DNA from 3 places in the Pseudochelatococcus lubricantis genome. Region 3 is predicted to be linked to each of the others. Evidence: riboswitches for the same ligand, from Rfam matches in the RefSeq annotation. Region 3 holds a riboswitch; each other region holds the start of a gene.

Region 1 (5,965 bases), 480 kb from region 3:
CGAGGCGGAGCTTGCCGCGCACGACTTCGTGCCGTTCCGCGCGCTCGCCGACGCGCCGCTCGCCATGACGGCGCATGTCGTCTATGCCGCCGTCGACCCGGACCGGCCGGCGACCGTGTCGCCCATCGTGATCGAGCGTATCGTGCGCGGCCACATCGGCTTCGGCGGCCTGTTGCTGACGGACGACCTGTCGATGAACGCGCTCTCGGGAACCATCGGCGAACGGGCAGTTGCCGCGCTCGCTGCCGGTTGTGACATCGCGCTGCATTGCAACGGCGTCCTGCCGGAGATGCGGGAACTCGCCGCCGCCGCGCCCGACCTCGCCGGGGAGGCCGCCGTCCGCGCCGCGCGGGCGCTCGGTCTGCTGGAGCATCCGCCGGAAGCCTTCGATCCTGTGGATGAGCGCCTGCGGTTCGAGGCCGCGGTCGCCGCCGCACTTGCAAATCGGCCCGCCAGCACCAATCCTCTCGTCAGCGCGGTTGCGCCGGCGCAGGGCGATCCGACGGAAGGGCGCGCGCGCTCCGACGCATGATCCGGAAGAGTGGCTGCCACTTTTCGGACAGATCACGTGCAAGCAAGATGGACGGAGCGGCATCCGGCCGCCATGGCTGAACTGCTGCGATAAAGGGAACTGGCAAGAGTGGCGGACGGGGCATCCCGCGCGGATACCATGTCGGACGATTTCGACGCGCCGCAGCAGCGCGAGGCGGAGCCCGCGCTGATCGTCGATGTCGACGGCTTCGAGGGGCCGCTCGACCTGCTGCTCGAACTCGCGCGCCGCCAGAAGGTCGACCTCACGCAGATATCCATTCTGGCGCTGGTGGAGCAGTATCTCGCCTTCATCGAGGCCGCCCGCCAGTTGCGCCTTGAACTCGCCGCCGACTATCTGGTGATGGCGGCGTGGCTCGCCTTCCTGAAATCCCGCCTGCTTCTGCCCGCGCCCGCGCCGGCGGAGGAGCCGGTGGCGGAGGATCTGGCCACCGTGCTGGCGCTGCGTCTGCGGCGGCTGGAGGCGATCCGCCGCGCTGCGCAACAGCTCGCCGGACGGCCGCGCCTCGGGCGCGATGTGCTGGCGCGCGGCGCGCCGGAGGAAATGGCGATCGTCCCGCGCGCGAAGTGGAACGTTTCCCTGTTCGAACTGCTGCGGGCCTATACGGACAACCGGCAGCGGATGGTCAACGCCCGCGTCACCTTGCAGAAGCGGACGGTGTGGTCGCTGGCGGAGGCGCGCGAGGCCTTGCAGCGCCTCGTCGGCGGGGCGATCGAATGGACGATGCTCGACCCATGGCTCGAAAGCTACATGGCGACGCCCGCCATGCGCGCCACGGTGCGCGCGTCCGCCCTCTCGGCGATGCTGGAGATGGTGCGCGAGGGCCACGTCGACATCCGGCAGGACGCGCCGTTTGCCCCCCTCATGCTGCGCCGGCGTGCCGGCGCGCCACACAGCGGGGACCCGGACACGGTGCGGGAGGTGGCATGACGGACCACGGCAACAGCGCTGCCGAAGCGCGCGCGCTGCGCGTGGTCGAGGCGATCCTGTTCGCCTCGCGCGAACCCGTGGCGGAGGAGGAGCTTGCCGCGCGCATCCCCGGCGATGCCGATCTCGCGCGCATCCTCGCGCGGCTTGAAGCCGACTACGCAGGGCGCGGCGTCACTCTCGCGCGGGTGGCGGGCAAGTGGGCGTTCCGCACTGCGCCCGATCTAGCGCCTTCGCTGGTGCGGGAGGTGGAAGAGCCACGCCGGCTTTCCCGCGCGGCGCTTGAGGTGCTGGCGATCATTGCCTATCACCAGCCTGTGACACGGGCGGAGATCGAGGAAATCCGTGGCGTCGCCACCTCGCGCGGCACGCTCGACACCTTGATGGAAACGGGCTGGATCAGGCTGCGCGGCCGCCGCCGCACGCCCGGGCGCCCCGTGACCTACGGCACCACGCCGGAATTTCTCTCCCACTTCGGCCTTGCCTCCATCGACGAACTGCCCGGCCTTGAGGACCTCAGGGGCGCGGGCTTCCTCGACGGGCGCCTGCCGCGCAGCTTCTCGGTGCCGTCGCCCAGCGACGATGACGCGCTGCGCGACGACGAGGATGCGCTTGAGGACGGCGCGGCGACCTGAGGCTCCTCGCCGCACCCTGCTTCTTGCGCGATTCCACTTGCCAAAGTCGGCAAAAGATACGATGTTCCAACCATAGGCACTGGGGTGCCGCGCATCGGGCGCGGCTGAGATAATACCCATCGAACCTGTCTGGGTCATTCCAGCGTAGGGAGGCGCCGTTGGTTACGCAGTCGTCTGACTCCATTATTATTGTCGGTGCCGGTGTCATCGGGCTGTCGGTCGCGTGGCGACTGGCCGGCCGTGGGGCGCACGTCACCGTTTTCGACAAGGGCAAGGCCGGCAGCGGCGCGAGCCATGCGGCGGCGGGCATGCTCGCCGCCTGCACCGAGCTTGAGCCGGGCGAGGATTGGCTTCTGCCCCTCAACCGCGAGAGCCAGCGCCTGTGGCCGGGCTTCGCCGCCGAACTCGAAACCGCGACCGGCCTGTCGGTCGGTCTTCGCGGCGAGGGCACGCTGCATGTGGCGCTCAATGCCGACGAGCAAGCGCGGCTTCGCCACCACTTCGCGCTGCAGGAAAAGGCCGGCCTGCCCGTTGAATGGCTGCCGGCTGGCGAGGTGCGCGCGCGAGAGCCGCTGCTGGCGAGCACCAGCGGCGCGGTCTGGAGCCCGGAGGACCATCAGGTCGACAACCGCAAACTCGCCGCTGCCCTGCGTGCCGCGGCAATCGGCGCCGGCGTGGACCTGCGCGAGGATGCGGCGGTGGAGCGCATCGTCATCGAAAACGGCCGCGCGGCGGGTGTCGAAGTCGGCGGCGAGCGCCACGCGGCATCCACCGTCGTGCTCGCGGCGGGCGCATGGTCGCGCAGTATCGGCGGACTCACGCCGGACATTCGCCCGCCCGTGCGGCCCATCAAGGGGCAGATGCTGGCGGTTGGCATGGATGCAGGTAACCCGCTGATTCGCCACGTGGTCTGGGCATCCGGCGTCTACCTCGTGCCCCGTATCGACGGGCGGCTCATCGTCGGCGCGACGGCGGAGGAGCGTGGCTTCGACGACAGGCTGACGGCGGGCGGCATCCTCTCGCTGCTGCAGAACGCCTGGCGCGCGCTGCCCGGCATCGAGGAACTGCCGCTGATCGAGACGTGGGCGGGCTTCCGGCCCGGCAGCCGCGACGACGCGCCCATCCTGGGGCCAGGGCCGGTCGCGGGCCTCGTCTACGCCACGGGCCATCACCGCAACGGCATCCTGCTCACGCCGGTGACGGCCGACATCGTCTCGCGCTTCATTCTGGACGGCGAGCACGATCCGCTGGCGGCGCCCTTCGCGCTGGAACGTTTTCATGCCCATGCGGCATAAGCTGAAAAGATCGAACCGGGATCGGGAAAATGAGTGAAATTCAGGTGCGTGTAAACGGCAGAAGCGAGCAGGTCGGCGACGCGACGCTGGCGGCGCTTCTCGCCCGGCACGACATCGGCCTCGACACGCGCGGCGTGGCGGTGGCGCTGAACGGCGCGGTGCTGCCGCGCGACAGGTGGATGCTGACGGCGCTGCACGCCGACGACCGCATCGAGATCGTGCAGGCAAGGCAGGGCGGCTGATATCATGGCAACGGACATTCACGACGACCCGCTGGTTATCGCCGGGCGCACGTTCACATCGCGCCTGTTCCTCGGCACGGCGGGCTATCCCAACCAGAAGGCGATGCTGGACGCGGTGAAGGCAAGCGGCACCGAGATGACCACGGCCTCCATCCGCCGCATCGACCTGACAGGTGCGGCCGAGAGCCTCGTCGACGTGCTCGCCGGCGCGGTGCATTTCCTGCCCAACACGGCGGGTTGCCAGACTGCGCGCGATGCCGTGCTGACGGCGGAACTCGCGCGCGAGGCGCTTGGCACCAACTGGGTGAAGGTGGAGGTAATCGGCGACCGCGAACTGCTGTATCCGGACGTCGAGGAACTGCTGCGCGCCACCGCCGAACTCGTCGACAAGGGCTTCGTGGTGCTGCCCTATTGCACGGACGACCCCATCGCCTGCAGGAAGCTGGCGGACGCGGGCGCGGCCGCCGTGATGCCGCTCGGCTCGCCGATCGGATCGGGCCTCGGCATCTCCAACCCGCACATGATCGAGATGATCTGCGCGCGGAGCGCCGTGCCGGTGGTGCTGGACGCCGGCATCGGCACGGCCTCCGACGCCGCGCTCGCCATGGAACTCGGCTGCTCGGCGGTGCTGCTGAACACGGCGGTGTCCAAGGCCAACGATCCCGTGCGCATGGCCATGGCGATGCGGCACGCGGTGGCCGGCGGCAGGCTGGCGCATCTCGCCGGGCGGATTCCCCGGCGCCGCAACGCGGAGGCATCGAGCCCGCAGCTCGGCCTGATCGAATCGTGAACCGGCGGCTTCCAGCGCCGTCCGTCCTCATCGTCACCGACAGGCGTCAGCTTGCGGGCGGCGCGGGCGGGCTGGGGCCGCTGGCGGACACGGCCTTCGCGGGTGGCTGCCGCTGGATCAGCCTGCGCGAGAAGGATCTGGACGCCGACGCGCAGGTGGAACTCGCACGCGACCTCAAGCGGCGCGCCGCCGCCGTCGGGGGGCGCGTCACCGTTCACGGCGCGGCGGAGATTGCGTTGCGGGCGGGGGTCGATGGCGTCCATCTGCCGGAGGCCGCCAACGCGGCGGCGGCGAGGGCCGTGCTCGGCGAGGATGCGCTCATCGGCCAGTCCGTGCACACGCCGGAGCAGGCGCGCGACGCCGATCCCGCCCACCTCGACTACATTATCGCCGGTCCGGCCTTCGCCACTGCCAGCAAGCCGGGTTATGGGCCGTGGCTTGGCGCGACGGGTCTCGCGGTCATCGTGCAGGCGGCGCGCGTGCCGGTGATCGCCATCGGCGGCATCGATGCGAATTCCGCTCCTGTCTGTCTCGCGGCGGGCGCTGCCGGCGTCGCTGTCATGGGCGGCGTGATGCGCGCGGCCGATCCTGCGGCGGAGGTGCGCGCGCTTATCGCGGCGTTGGGCTGAACCTGTCCCGCCAGGCCAACTGCGCGCCGGGGAAGGGCAGGGCCGTCGCCTCGAAGATGCCGCGTGCAATCGCCCGCGCCAGGCAATCGCCAGCGGCAACTCCGAGCGCCGACAGTTCATAGGGCGACGGGCCGAGCGGCCGTCTGCCCGTCGAGGCGGCGAAGACGGTGTCGCCGTCAAGCAGCGCGTGGGAGGGGCGCAACGCCCGTGCCATGCCGTCGTGAGCAGCGAGCGCCAGACGCTTTGCCTGCGCCTTGGTCAGCGCCGCGTCGGTGGCGATGATGGCAATCGTCGTATTCTCGCCCGGCCCGCCCTTGAAACGCGGCACAAGCGCTTCCGGCGGAATGGAGGGCGGCAGGCCGAACCCGCCGAATTCCGCGTTCTGCTCGTACGGCGCGGCCCAGAAGTGCGGGCCGCCGCCGATTACGCCCGACCCCACCGCGTTCACGGCCACGATGGCGCCGACACTGTGGCCCTCCGTGGTGCGTGCACTGGCGGAGCCGATGCCGCCTTTGAGGTTCACCGTCGTGGCGCCATAGCCCGCGCCGATTGTGCCGAGCACGAAGACCCCGCTGGACGCGAGTGCATCCTCGACCGCCTGCTCGGCGAGTTCGCGGTGCGGCGGCGCCCCGACGCCCGAGGCCCAGGGCTTGTTGCCGCCGTTGAGGAGGTCGAATATCACAGCCTGCGGCACCAGCGGCACCCGCACGCTTCCCACCGCATAGCCGCGCCCGTGGCGCGCCAGCGCGCTCATGGCGCCGCCGGCCGCATCGAGCCCGAAGGCGGAACCGCCCGAAAGCACCAGCGCGTCGACGGCCTGCGCCGTCATTTCCGGTTCGAGCAGGGCGGTGTCGCGCACGCCCGGCCCGCCGCCCAGAATGGCGAGCGAGGCGACGG
Region 2 (5,965 bases), on a different contig from region 3:
CGGAGTTCTTCGTGCGCTACAAGTATCGCGGCGGCCGCTCGCTCGCCTTCGCGCAGGGGCGGGGGCTCGACGATCTTTACGACGCCGTGGTCGGCGCCGACGTCGCGGCGACGCTCGGCTATTCGGTCGGCGATCCGATCGTCGTCGCGCATGGCCTCGCCTCCTTCTCGGAGCATGCGGACCAGCCCTTCCGCGTTGCCGGCGTTCTGGCGAAGACCGGCACGCCTGTCGACCGCACCGTGATCGTCGGCCTGGAGGCGATCGAGGCCATCCACGTGGACTGGAAGAGCGGCGCGAAGATACCCGGCCAGACGACGCCGGTGGAGGCGATCCGGCAGATGGATCTGACGCCTACCGCCATCACGGCCGCCATGGTCGGCGTGCGGTCGCGGCTGCAGGTTTTCCAGCTCCAGCGCTGGATCAATCAGTATCCCGAGGAACCGTTGCTCGCCGTGCTGCCGGGGCTGGCGCTGCAGGAACTCTGGCAGATCGTCGGCGTGGCGGAGACGGCGCTGGTCGGCGTATCCGCCATGGTGGTCATCACCGCGTTGATCGGCATGATGGCGATGATCTTCGCGAGCCTCAACGAGCGGCGGCGCGAGATGGCGATCTTCCGCGCCATGGGGGCGCGTCCCGCGACGATCCTCGGGCTTTTCGTGCTGGAAGCGGCTCTGATGGCGGCCATCGGCGCCATGCTGGGCGCAGCCCTGCTTTACGCCGCGCTGGCCGTGGCACAGCCGTGGATCGACGCGGCCTTCGGCCTCTGGCTACCGCTGGAGCCGCCCGGCGTGCGCGAAGTTCTGGTGTTGCTCGGTGTCGTGGGTGCGGCCACGCTGGTCAGCCTGCTTCCGGCCCTGCGAGCCTACAGGCTTTCGCTGGCCGACGGCATGATGGTGAAAATATGAGGTGCGCAAACATGAGCAACAGTCTCTCCCGGCGCGGCTTCGGCGGCGGGCTGGCCGCGTGCCTGCTCCTCGCGGAGCCGGCCCGCGCGAAGGAAGTTGTCGAACTGACGTGGGACGATCTGCTTCCTGCGGGCGTGCCGTCCCGTCCGCCCGCGCTCAGCGGCGTGATCCAGCACGACGCGGCGCCTCTCGCCCGCCAGCAGCCGGTCTCGTCGGGAGTGCGGACTGAGTGGAACGGCAAGACGGTGCGCATTCCGGGTTTCGTGGTGCCGCTCGAACATTCGGGCACGGGCGTCGTGACGTTCATCCTTGTGCCGTATGTCGGCGCCTGCATTCACGTGCCGCCGCCGCCCGCGAACCAGCTCGTGCTGGTCACCACCGCGCGCCCCTATGAGATCAGCGACCTGTTCGAGCCCGTGCGGGTGACGGGCGCGCTCGCCACCGCCGCGACGGCAACCGAGCTGGCGGAGATCGGCTATACCCTGACGGCCGAGCGCATCGAAGCCTACAAGCCCTGAGAGCGCTATCCGGCGGGATCGTTGCGCCGTTCCTCAGCGATGTCGAACGCCATCTGCCAGAAATCCGCCTCCAGGCGTGATGCCTTGGCGAAGATGCCTACGAGTTCGTCGAAGCGCCGCGCCGTCAGTGCGCGTTCCGCCAGGCGGTCGATGTGGGCGATGGCAGCGCCGGCCGCTTCCTGAAAACACGCGCCAGCATATTCGCCGATCCACTCCCGGTAGGGATGGTCGGCGGCAGCGTCCACCGCCGGGGCGAGCCGCTTGCCGATTTCTGCATAGCCGATCACGCAGGGGGCGAGCGAGACATGCAGGTCGAGCAGGTCGCCCGAAAGGCCGCAATCGAGCACATAGCGCGTGTAGGCAACAGTTGCCTGATGCTCGGGCGCGGCTTCGAGCGCGGCGGGCGACAGGTTCCAGCGTTCGCACAGGCGCACGTGCAGCTTCATCTCGTCCATGATCACGTTGAGCGTGGTCTGCGCCGTGCGCATGTCCTCCAGCGACCGGCTCTTGTAGACCGCCAGCGCATAGGCGCGCGCGAACTGGATCAGGAACAGGTAATCCTGCACGAGATAGGCGCGGAACACCGCCTCCGGCAGGGTTCCCGCTTCCATCCTGCGGATGAAGGCGTGGTCGACATAGCGTGTCCAGTCTTCGCGGGCGGCTTCCTTCAGGCGCTCGAAAACAGTCATGTCAGTGTGCTCCTCAAACGTCATGGGCGGCGTCGAAGAACGCCAGTTCGAGCGCGACCGCGCGGCGGAAGAAATCGTGCGCCGTGTCGCTCGCCTGCGGTCCAACGCGGTCGAGTTCCCCGCGCAGGAAAGCCACGAAATCGCGGAAGAACGGATTGTCGTGCAGGGTCACCCATTCGGCGTGGACGAAGTTGTCCGGCAGCGGCTGCGGCGCGCGGGAGGCCCAGTCGAGATAGAGCCATTCCGCCACAACGAGCACGGCGAGCACCGCAGCATAGTCGCGCGTGCCTGCCGCCTCCCGCATCAGGGCCTTGAAGCCGGCAGTTGGCGCCGTGTCCGGCTCTTCCGCGCGGCGCGCCTCGCTCACGCCCAACGCCTCGAAGGCGCGCAGAAAATAGGTGTTCTCCTCGCCGGAGACCATGCCGGCGAAGCGGCCGAAGCGCAACCGCGCCTCGAAGCTGTCCGCGGTGGCGATCGCTGCGCCCAGAAGCGTCAGGAAGCTGTCGAGAAAACGGTGATCCTGGATCAGATAGCGCGCCATCACGCCATCGGGAACGGCGCCGTCGAACAGCTCCCGGACGAAGCGGTGCTGCACGGCCTGCGACCATGTGGCTTCGTTGGCGCGGCGCAGGATTTCGGTGAAGGTGTCGTCGCTCATCGTGTTGTTCCTTTTCTGGCGATCATGGCAAACTGTCTTCGGCAATGCCCGCGGCTCGCCGCGCGACGTCGGCCACGTCGCGGCTCAGCGGCAGGCTGGCGTCGTCGAGTTCATCGGGAGTGAACCACCGCGCTTCCAGCGCGTCATCCGCCGCGACGGGCTCACCCGCTATCCAGCGGCAAAGGACGGCGATCAGGATGAAGTGACGGCGAAGCCGGCCATCGGCCGCGCGGTCGAAGGCGTCGAGGGCGGTCAGCACGCGCCGCGCCTCTCCACGGACGCCGGTTTCTTCCAGCAGCTCGCGTACGGCTGCGTCCGCGATCGCTTCGCCTGCTTCGATTTTCCCGCCCGGGAATCCCCACAGGCCGGCGTCGGGAGGATTCGCCCGCCGCACAAGCAGCACCCGACCCTCGTGAAACACGACGGCGATGACCGCCGCGACGGGACCGCGTGCCCGGCCGTCCGGAGAAGGGGCGGGGTTTTCCGTGTTTTCTGCTGTATTCATGGCGGCCTCGCATGGGAGGCCGGCGAAGGAGTGAGGCTAACAGACCCGTCCCTTCGCCGGCATGACCCGGATCAGGTTCAAAGGGTCACTGCGCTGCGCGTTATCGACGGATTCCGGGCCAGCAGTATCTCAGCCCCTTGTCGGGGCACCCCTCGGTAGCGGCCTTCATAACACAAAGCCGGGGCGCGGGCAGCGATATTTGCGCTGTCGGTTAACGTTCCGTTCCGGTGGCTTCGTCCGGCTCGTCCTCGCGCCGTTCCGCGTCTCCGAGGACCAGCGACAGCTGCGCGTCGACGATCTCGACGAGATCGACCGGCGGGTGCTTGGTCATGAACCTGTTCCACAGCAGACCGGTGACAACGGGGGCAACGAGGAGCTGGGGAAAGCGGCGGATAGCGTCCAGCCGGGGTGTGCTTCCGTCCTCCATCAGCTTCGAGATGCGCTGCAGGATCGGCTCCAGAACCGCCTGGATGTAGATATCCACAAGTTGCGGGAAGTGATGTCCTTCTGTCAGGGCGACGAGCGCGACGCCCGCCCTGCCGGAATTCTGCAAATCCGCCACGGCCCCGAGCATGAAGGCACGGAAGGCTTCGACTGGGGAGGCGTCTGTTCCGCTCTTTCCGTCCCGGTCTCCTTCCGGCGGCAGCAGCGTCTCGTGCACGACGCCTGCGAAGAGGTCTTCCTTGCTCCTGAAATACAGGTAGAGCGTGCCCTTGGCGACGCCGGCCCGCTCGGCCACCGAAGAAAGCCGCGCGTTCGCGAAACCTCTCTCGGTGAACTCGTCCACGGCCGCCCGCAGGATGGCGGCGCGCTTCACCTGCTTTTTAAGGCGCATACGGTCGGATGCGGGTTTCACCGCTTCGGGTTCCGCCGGTGCGGATGTTTCCGGAGCGTCGGGGCGTTGCTGGTCTGTCATGAGCTGTTCCGTCACAGGCGGATAGTGGCATGAAACAAAATGACCTGCCAGTCATTTTATCATTGAAAAATGACTGGCAGGTCATTATCGTGTTCACAGGTATCGGGAATCCTTCGACATGAAGCACGGAACCCTCATCATCCTGCTTATCGCCGCCGCTCTGGCCGGCGGCGGGGCGTATTACTGGGATAGCCGGCAACCCCGGGGGCAGGTGCTGACGCTCGGCGGCAACGTCGACATCCGCGAGGTCAACCTGTCGTTCCGGGTCGCCGGGCGCGTCGACCGTGTGGAGGTGGACGAGGGCGACCGTGTCGTCGCCGGGCAGGTCGTCGCGCGGATTGACCCCGAGCCGCTCCGGCAGGCGCTGGCGCAGGCGGATGGTGCGCTCGCCGCCGCGCAGGCGAACGAGGCGCTTCTGAAGGCGGGTACGCGCGCCGAGGACATCGCGAGGCTCGGGGCGCAGGCGGAAGGCCTTCGCGCCGCTGCGGCCAACGCGCAGACGACGTTCGAGCGCCAGCGGACATTGCAGACGACGAACATAAGCTCCCGGCAGGCGCTCGACAACGCGCGCGCGGCGCGCGATCAGGCCAATGCCGGGCTTGAAGCCGCGCAGCAGGCCTACCTCGCCGCACGCAACGGCGCCCGCCCGGAGGAACTGGCGCAGGCGGCGGCGCAGCGGCAGGCGGCGCAGGCGCAGCGCGATGCGGCGGACCTGCAGCTGCACGACGCGACACTGGCGTCGCCGAGCGCTGGAACCGTCCTGACGCGCGCCGTCGAGCCCGGTACCATGGTTGCCGCCGGCACGACGGTCGTCACGCTCTCGCTGGATCGCCCGGTGCGCGTGCGTGCCTACGCACGGGAGCCCGATCTCGGCCGCGTTGCGCCGGGTACGAAGGTGCTCGTCTATACGGATGCCCGTCCCGGCGAGCCCTACGCCGGCACGGTCGGCTTCGTCTCGCCGCGGGCGGAGTTCACGCCGAAGCAGGTGGAGACGCAGGATCTGCGCACCGCGCTGGTCTACCGGCTGCGCATCGTCGTCGACAACGCCGACGACCGGCTGCGGCAGGGCATGCCGGTGACGGTGCGCCTCGCGGACGAGGCGCAGCCGAAACCATGAGCGAGCCGGCCGTCCTGCTCCGGGGTCTGGGCCATCGCTACCCGGAACAGGGCAAAGGCGAATTCGCCCTTGCGGAGGTTGATATCGCCATCCGTTCCGGCATCATCACCGGGCTTGCGGGCCCCGACGGCGCGGGCAAGACGACGCTGATGCGCATCATGGCCGGCCTGCTGAAACCCTCCGCCGGATCGGTGGCGGTTCTCGGGCTCAATCCGGTCGCCGACGCGGGGATCCTGCATCTCAAGGTCGGCTACATGCCGCAGAAATTCGGGCTCTACGAGGACCTGACCGTGATGGAAAACCTCGTGCTTTACGCCGATTTGCGCGGCGTGGGCGGCGAGGCGCGCAAGGTGCAGTTCGAGCGGCTGCTCGATTTCACCGACCTTCGCCGGTTCACGGAGCGCCTCGCCGGCAAGCTCTCGGGCGGCATGAAGCAGAAGCTCGGCCTGGCCTGCACGCTGATCGGCACGCCGGAGCTTTTGCTCCTTGACGAGCCGGGCGTGGGCGTCGATCCGATCTCGCGCCGGGATCTCTGGGGCATGGTGACGAGCCTCGCCAAGGGCGGCATGGCGGTCGTCTGGGCCACGGCATATCTCGACGAGGCCGAGCGTTGCGACGAACTCTGCCTGATGAACGAGGGCAGGCTGATCTTCGCCG
Region 3 (5,965 bases):
CTTGAAAAGGACAAACCGAAAATCAGGCGAGACAACAACCTGACAACGGTTCCGTTCTAGATCCGGAATACAGGCGGCCAGCCCTGACCGGCCGTCGTTTTCTCCGGGACAGGCTTCGGACACCGGTAAACCCCGCGCAGTGCGGGGTTGAAGCACACACAGCGGCGCCGGCTTCGCATCGGCCGCCCTGTGGTCATGGCGCGGAGATCTGCGGCCCTGCCATGCTGACTGAATGCTGGACTCTCGTCGCGGTTCGATTACGCTCCCGGCGTCAATCGATCAGGAGTAACCGAATGAGCGATCAGAACAGCAAGATTTCCCATCTCTTCACCGAACTGACTGCACTCCGCATTGTGGTTCAGGGGCTTGTCGGCAGAAGAGCTCTTGAAACCAATGATCCGCGGCTCTTCATCGAGAATCTGAAAGCCGCCTCCATAGACGATCTTTCGCGCGCCAGCTTTTCAGAAGCGGTCGCAGAACACGACAATGCAATCAGGGATGGCGTTCGCGAAGAGATTGAACGCTTCCTCGGCGCACTGAATTTTCCGCAGAGAGCGGGGAACCCGTAAGCCGCGCCCACACACCGGGGCCTTTTCATCAACAGATCCCGGCTTCGAGATCAGGCGCATTCATCAAGCAAAGCAATGACGCTTCTCGACAAGAGCAACTCCAGCAAAAGCAGACGCTGCGCTTGCGCCCGGAAATATGTAAAAACAAAATGACAGGCTATTTTTGCGTTTCGGCGAAACGTAGAAGTGGCCAGGCGTAACCTGTCGAGAAGCGTCCCGGTCTGCTCGCCTCCGCTTGCGGAAACAACAGTCCCTGGCGACAGCTCCATCCTCGCCCGTGCCTTTGCTGCGCGGGGCCGGATGTCAGGGCGGCCATGCCTCGCGGTGTTGGCCGCCCCTATATCGCCATAGAAGGGCTGTTCACTCACCGGATAAGGAGAGGGAGGAGGCTCGCCATGAGATTTCCACGTCTTCTGCGCAGCATGGCTGTCATCGTCGCCGGTGTACTGCTATCCGGATGCGTCTCGTATGGATACGGCCCGGGGCCGGTCTATCATGACGGCTATGGCAGAGTTTATAGCGAGCGGTATGCCTACCCGGCACCCCGCGTCGTCCCGGCACCGCGATATCGTTACCAGCGCCAAGACTACAGGCCACGGCCGGGCTACTATTATCAGCCGCGCGTCTACCGCGCTCGTCCTGTATATGGGCCGCGGCCAGGCTACTACTATCGAGGCCATTACGGGTATTGGCGCTGAACGGCGAGAACCATGACGCGGCCGTGCGGACGGCGGCGCGCCCCGCATAAGGGCCGCCGGCCGCGGCAGCGAGGCACGTTCAGCGAACGTCGATATTGATATCGTCGAGCGAGGGCGCCTTCCCGATCAGCCCCTGCTCAACGAGAAACGTGCCGAAGCGTTCGTAGCGGCGCCGGTCGAGCGCGGCGGGACGCCTAGCGAAACGCGGCAGCGTATCGAACCACGCCCGGCGGTTAAGCTCGTTATCGAGGTCCGGATAGGCGGCAACGAACAGTTTCCACGCTTCCTCCGGATGATTGGTCAGATAGAGCGTTGCATCCTCGACCGCGGCAAGAAAGCGGGGCAGGCGGTCGTCCCCCTCCAGCGCCCGGCGCGTGACGAGGATGAGTTCGTCATAGGTCGGCACACCGTGCTCTTCGGGATAGAATATCCGGCCTTCACGCCCCTCCAGCCGCATTTGCGTCAGCTCGAAATTGCGGTAGCTGCCAACGGTCGCATCCACCTTGCCGCCGATGAGCGCCGGGGTAAGCGCGAAGTTGACGTTGACCAGTTCGACATCATCCATGACAACGCCGGCGCTGGAGAGCATCCTGCCGAGAAGCGCTGTCTCGAAGCCCGACACCGAATAGCCGATTTTCCTGCCCTTGAGATCGGCCAGCGTCCTGACCGGGCCATCGGCAAGGACGGTTATACCGTTCAGGGGCGTTTCCACGAGCGTCGCGAAGCGGACGATGGGCAGGCCGGCCGCATGGTCGAGATAGAGCGACGGCTGGTAATGAACGCCGACGTCGGCCTGGCCAGCGGCCACGAGACGCGGCACGGACGACGGATCGGAGGGAGCAACGAGTTCGACATCGAGCCCGGCCTTTTCGAACAGCCCCAGACGGTCAGCGACAACGAGGGGCGCGTGGTCCGGATTGACGAACCATTCGAGCAGGACTGTCAGCTTGTCCGCCGCACGGGTGGGGGTACTCACGGCCAGCGCCAGAGCGCCGAGCGCGATGGCGAGCAGGGGGATTTTTCTCATCGGTTCCTCCTTTGATGCGAAAACGGGTCGACGGGGCGCTCCAACAGCTGGCGCCCGGGCTTCAGGGACCAGAGCGTCACGGCTCCTGCTCATGCGCCCACGGCGCGACGCGGCGGGCCACCTCGTCGACAAGCGCACGCAGCGCGAGACTGAGCGCCGCGATGATCGCCATCGCAGCGAAGGCTGTCGCCGTCTGCATACGGGCATTCGCCTGCCCCATCACGAAACCGAGGCCGGCCGAGGCTCCCACCCATTCGCCGACGACCGCGCCGAGCGGGGCAAGCGGCGCCGCAACGCGCAGGCCCGTCATCAGCGCCGGCAGGGCGAGCGGCACGCGGATATCGACCAGCGTCCGCCAATGGCTGGCGCCAGTGAGCGCCGTTGCATCGAGAATGTCGCGATCGACGCGGCGCAGGCCATCGGCAAAGGCCGAGGCGACGGGGAAGAAGATGATGATCGTCGTCATAACCACTTTCGACAGCATGCCGAAACCGAACCAGACGACCAGCAGGGGGGCGATGACGAAAACCGGCAGGGCCTGCAGCACGAGCAGCATCGGCCATACAAGCCGCCCGAGTCTTGGCACCGCGGCGACAAAGAACGCCGCCAGCACGCCGAAGCTCGTGCCGAAAACGAAGCCGAGCGCGATTTCCGTCACCGTCGTCAGGCTGTGACGGGCAAGATAACCCGCTTGTGCGCCGAACACGGCAGCGACGTCGGCCACGGACGGCAGGATGTAACGGGGAGGCTGGAACACCCAGACCGCGCCCTGCCAGACGAGAATCAGCGCGATCAGGGTGCGCAACGCCGCGCCGGTCCGCGCCATGCCGTTCAACGCCTCGCGCGCGGGTGGCCGGGGTCGGCGAAGGGGCGAAAAGACAGAAAAACCACGACATTCGACTCCGCATCAGCCGCGCGGCGCGAACCGGCCAGAGCCTTGCCGCGCCAGTGACGATCCGGATTGTCCAATGCCAGGAAAAGGATATGGGCCGCCGCTTGTGCAGAGCGGGGCTTTCCGTTCCTACGCCGGTACGAACCGGATCAGGTTCAAGGGTCCGGCTCGCCGCCATCTCAGCACCGTTCGGTGCACCCCTCGGATAAGCAGAGCATTGGGTCAGGGCATGAAGGAAGTCAAGCCCCGCCCGCACGAAAGCGTTGGCACCAACCACCTGAGCGATCATGACAATTTTGGGGAAAGTGGCGCCGCTTGCGTGACCGCTGACCGCGCGGCCAAGGGCTTGATATCGTGAATGCCCGAGACGGGGAGCAGGACAGCACGATGTCCCGCTTGTGCCTGGAGCGCGTTCCGATCAGAATTCGCTCAAAATTCGGCAGCCCATAAACGCGGACGCATTGCCGTACACGCGCAACTTGACAATCAAGGAACATAACATGCTGATCCGAAACGAAATCGCCAGTGACATCCCGGCGATCCGTGCGGTTGTGACCGAGGCCATGCGGATGCTGCCGCAATCCACCGGAACCGAGGCGACCATCGTTGACAGGCTGCGGGCAGAGGATGCCCTTACCCTGTCGCTCGTGGCCGAAGACGGTGGTGAGGTGGTCGGCTATCTCGCCGCCTCGAAGGCGCGGATTGGATCGCAGGACGGCTGGGGCCTGATCGGCCCCCTTGCGGTCTTGCCGTCGAGGCACCGGCAGGGGATCGGCAGCGCCCTGATGGCCGAGGCGATCCTTCGATTGAGGGCGACCTGCCCGGGCGCGACCTTGGTAGGCGACCCCGGATATTATGGTCGTTTCGGCTTCAGGGCGTTTCCGGGGTTGCGGATAGATGGCTGCCCGCCAGAGGTAGTTCAGGCCTTGCCGTTCGATGCCACTGAACCGAGCGGCGAAGTGATCCATCACGCCGCATTCGGTCTGGATCAACAAGGTTGACAGCAGCCAGGGCCGCACATTTGACAGCGTGGCTCCGGCGCCCGCATTTCATCGCACACCCGGCTATTAGGCCTGAACTCTGATGAAGGCCATGCCAATAACCGCGCGGTGACCGCCCGGGATTGGCGCGAAAGACTTGCCGGGCTCACATAACTTTGGCGTTCAGCTTCGTTCGCCAGTGGAGCGCTCGCTCCTTCAGGTTCTTGTCGCGTATATAAGGAGACTCATCGGTTTCGATTTTTTCAATGACCTCGAAACTGAAATGAGCTTCGCCGTATTGACGCCACGCGGCCAGCAAATCCGGTCTTGGATGAGTACCTTGCCGAAGTGCGAACCATATGCGTGTCTGGATGGTTTCTATATCGGGCCATTGGCCGATCCAGATATCACCAGAGACGGCAGAGCGAATGGCATAAACACCACCCACCACCTTGCGCTCCTTGTAGGCGGCAACTGCCGCCTTCCTCTTTTCGCTGTTCATCTTAATACCCCGATCAATTCCCGATTCCGCAAACGGCCTCGCCGAGAAGCGCACCGGCAGCGATAATATTATCCGGGTTATATTGACGCAAGAATTTTATCCGGGTATTTAATGCCCGTGATCATATGGAGTTGACCAGTGCCTGACTATCTCTCGAAACCCTGCACCGCATTCGACGGTTATCGGCTGCTGTTGTCCGGGCCGTTGATCGAGGTCGCCCTCGCTGTAAAAGCGACGATCGAAACCGACGCCACGCGCGCAGTTCTGGTGTTCGACGATTTGACGGGACGTGTAATTGATCTTGATCTGCGCGGCTCCAAGGCCGAGATCATTGAAAGGCTATCGCGTTCCGCGCAGCAATCTGCCGAGCATTCTGCGGCTCGATCGAGCGAACCATCAGAGTTGCCAAAGGCAGACGCTTCGGAACCACGAGGGCGGGGGCGGCCAAAATTAGGCGTCGTGGCCCGTGAGGTGACCTTGCTGCCGCGACAGTGGGATTGGCTGGCGGCGCAACCGGGCGGCGCCTCCGCCGTTCTCCGGCGGCTCGTTGATGAAGCCAAACGAAATGGCGGTTCCCGGCAACGACGAATTGCGCAGGAGGCTGCCTACCAATTCATGTTAGGGATCGCCGGCGACTTGCCAAATTACGATGAGGCTGCTCGTGCCCTTTTCGCAGATGATCGCAAGATGCTGGAGCATTGTGTCGCTGAGTGGCCGGGAGATATCGCAACCCATCTCATTCGCCTCGCCTTCGAAGCGCGCCCGTAGCTGGCGTCGCTTCGGCGATTCGTCGCCCAACACCGTGTTGCATCTCGTCTACCTGAAGCGGGGCAACCTTCATCCCCTGAAGGGCCCTACCGGCGTTACAACGAGCGCGATGGCTATCTATCGGAATTTTTTCGGGAGTTTTGGTGCCGCTTAGGTGACTCGAACACCTGACCCCATCATTACGAATGATGTGCTCTACCAACTGAGCTAAAGCGGCCAACCATTCCGATAACGGCACAGTACGCCTACGGCGCATCCGTCATCGCTATGTATGTTGTGCTTTTACCTTTCCTGTGCTGCGGGTCAAGCGGGAAATATCGTTTTCCACACCTGACTGGCTGCATTCCACGCGAGTCACCCTTCCCGTGGCGGCCGGCGCTCCTTGTCGGCGAGATACCGGCGCGCGTAGAGCGTGAAGACGGCCGCAAGCGTCACGGCGAGCCCGAACCACGTGAAGGCATAGTCGAGATGGTTGTTCGGAAAGCTGACCACCGTCAGCCCGCCGCGTGGCCAGGCCGCAGTGCCCTCG

Evidence for each region. Region 3 has a riboswitch for thiamine pyrophosphate ahead of ACFFJ7_RS05705 (ABC transporter permease). Riboswitches for the same ligand answer to the same signal wherever they lie in the genome.
Region 1: another riboswitch for thiamine pyrophosphate. It lies ahead of thiO (glycine oxidase ThiO); the one in region 3 lies ahead of ACFFJ7_RS05705 (ABC transporter permease).
Region 2: another riboswitch for thiamine pyrophosphate. It lies ahead of ACFFJ7_RS15810 (NUDIX hydrolase); the one in region 3 lies ahead of ACFFJ7_RS05705 (ABC transporter permease).

The regions. Positions count from the first base shown of each region.
Region 1 is NZ_JBHLXC010000002.1:1,095,387-1,101,351, forward strand. It holds gene nagZ (beta-N-acetylhexosaminidase) at 1-532, shown strand, start outside; gene ACFFJ7_RS07750 (segregation and condensation protein A) at 671-1,480, shown strand; gene scpB (SMC-Scp complex subunit ScpB) at 1,477-2,112, shown strand; TPP riboswitch at 2,183-2,281, shown strand; gene thiO (glycine oxidase ThiO) at 2,271-3,407, shown strand; gene thiS (sulfur carrier protein ThiS) at 3,437-3,649, shown strand; gene ACFFJ7_RS07770 (thiazole synthase) at 3,654-4,439, shown strand; gene ACFFJ7_RS07775 (thiamine phosphate synthase) at 4,436-5,068, shown strand; gene ACFFJ7_RS07780 (P1 family peptidase) at 5,049-5,965, opposite strand, start outside.
Region 2 is NZ_JBHLXC010000012.1:47,483-53,447, reverse strand. It holds gene ACFFJ7_RS15830 (ABC transporter permease) at 1-905, shown strand, start outside; gene ACFFJ7_RS15825 (DUF3299 domain-containing protein) at 917-1,423, shown strand; gene tenA (thiaminase II) at 1,429-2,112, opposite strand; gene ACFFJ7_RS15815 (TenA family protein) at 2,126-2,770, opposite strand; gene ACFFJ7_RS15810 (NUDIX hydrolase) at 2,793-3,275, opposite strand; TPP riboswitch at 3,307-3,438, opposite strand; gene ACFFJ7_RS15805 (TetR/AcrR family transcriptional regulator) at 3,487-4,191, opposite strand; gene hlyD (secretion protein HlyD) at 4,310-5,308, shown strand; gene ACFFJ7_RS15795 (ATP-binding cassette domain-containing protein) at 5,305-5,965, shown strand, end outside.
Region 3 is NZ_JBHLXC010000002.1:613,841-619,805, reverse strand. It holds gene ACFFJ7_RS05715 (hypothetical protein) at 294-569, shown strand; gene ACFFJ7_RS05710 (ABC transporter substrate-binding protein) at 1,347-2,294, opposite strand; gene ACFFJ7_RS05705 (ABC transporter permease) at 2,371-3,120, opposite strand; TPP riboswitch at 3,296-3,398, opposite strand; gene ACFFJ7_RS05700 (GNAT family N-acetyltransferase) at 3,687-4,187, shown strand; gene ACFFJ7_RS05695 (GIY-YIG nuclease family protein) at 4,333-4,668, opposite strand; gene ACFFJ7_RS05690 (DUF2239 family protein) at 4,807-5,436, shown strand; tRNA gene ACFFJ7_RS05685 (tRNA-Thr) at 5,578-5,653, opposite strand; gene ACFFJ7_RS05680 (SURF1 family protein) at 5,791-5,965, opposite strand, start outside.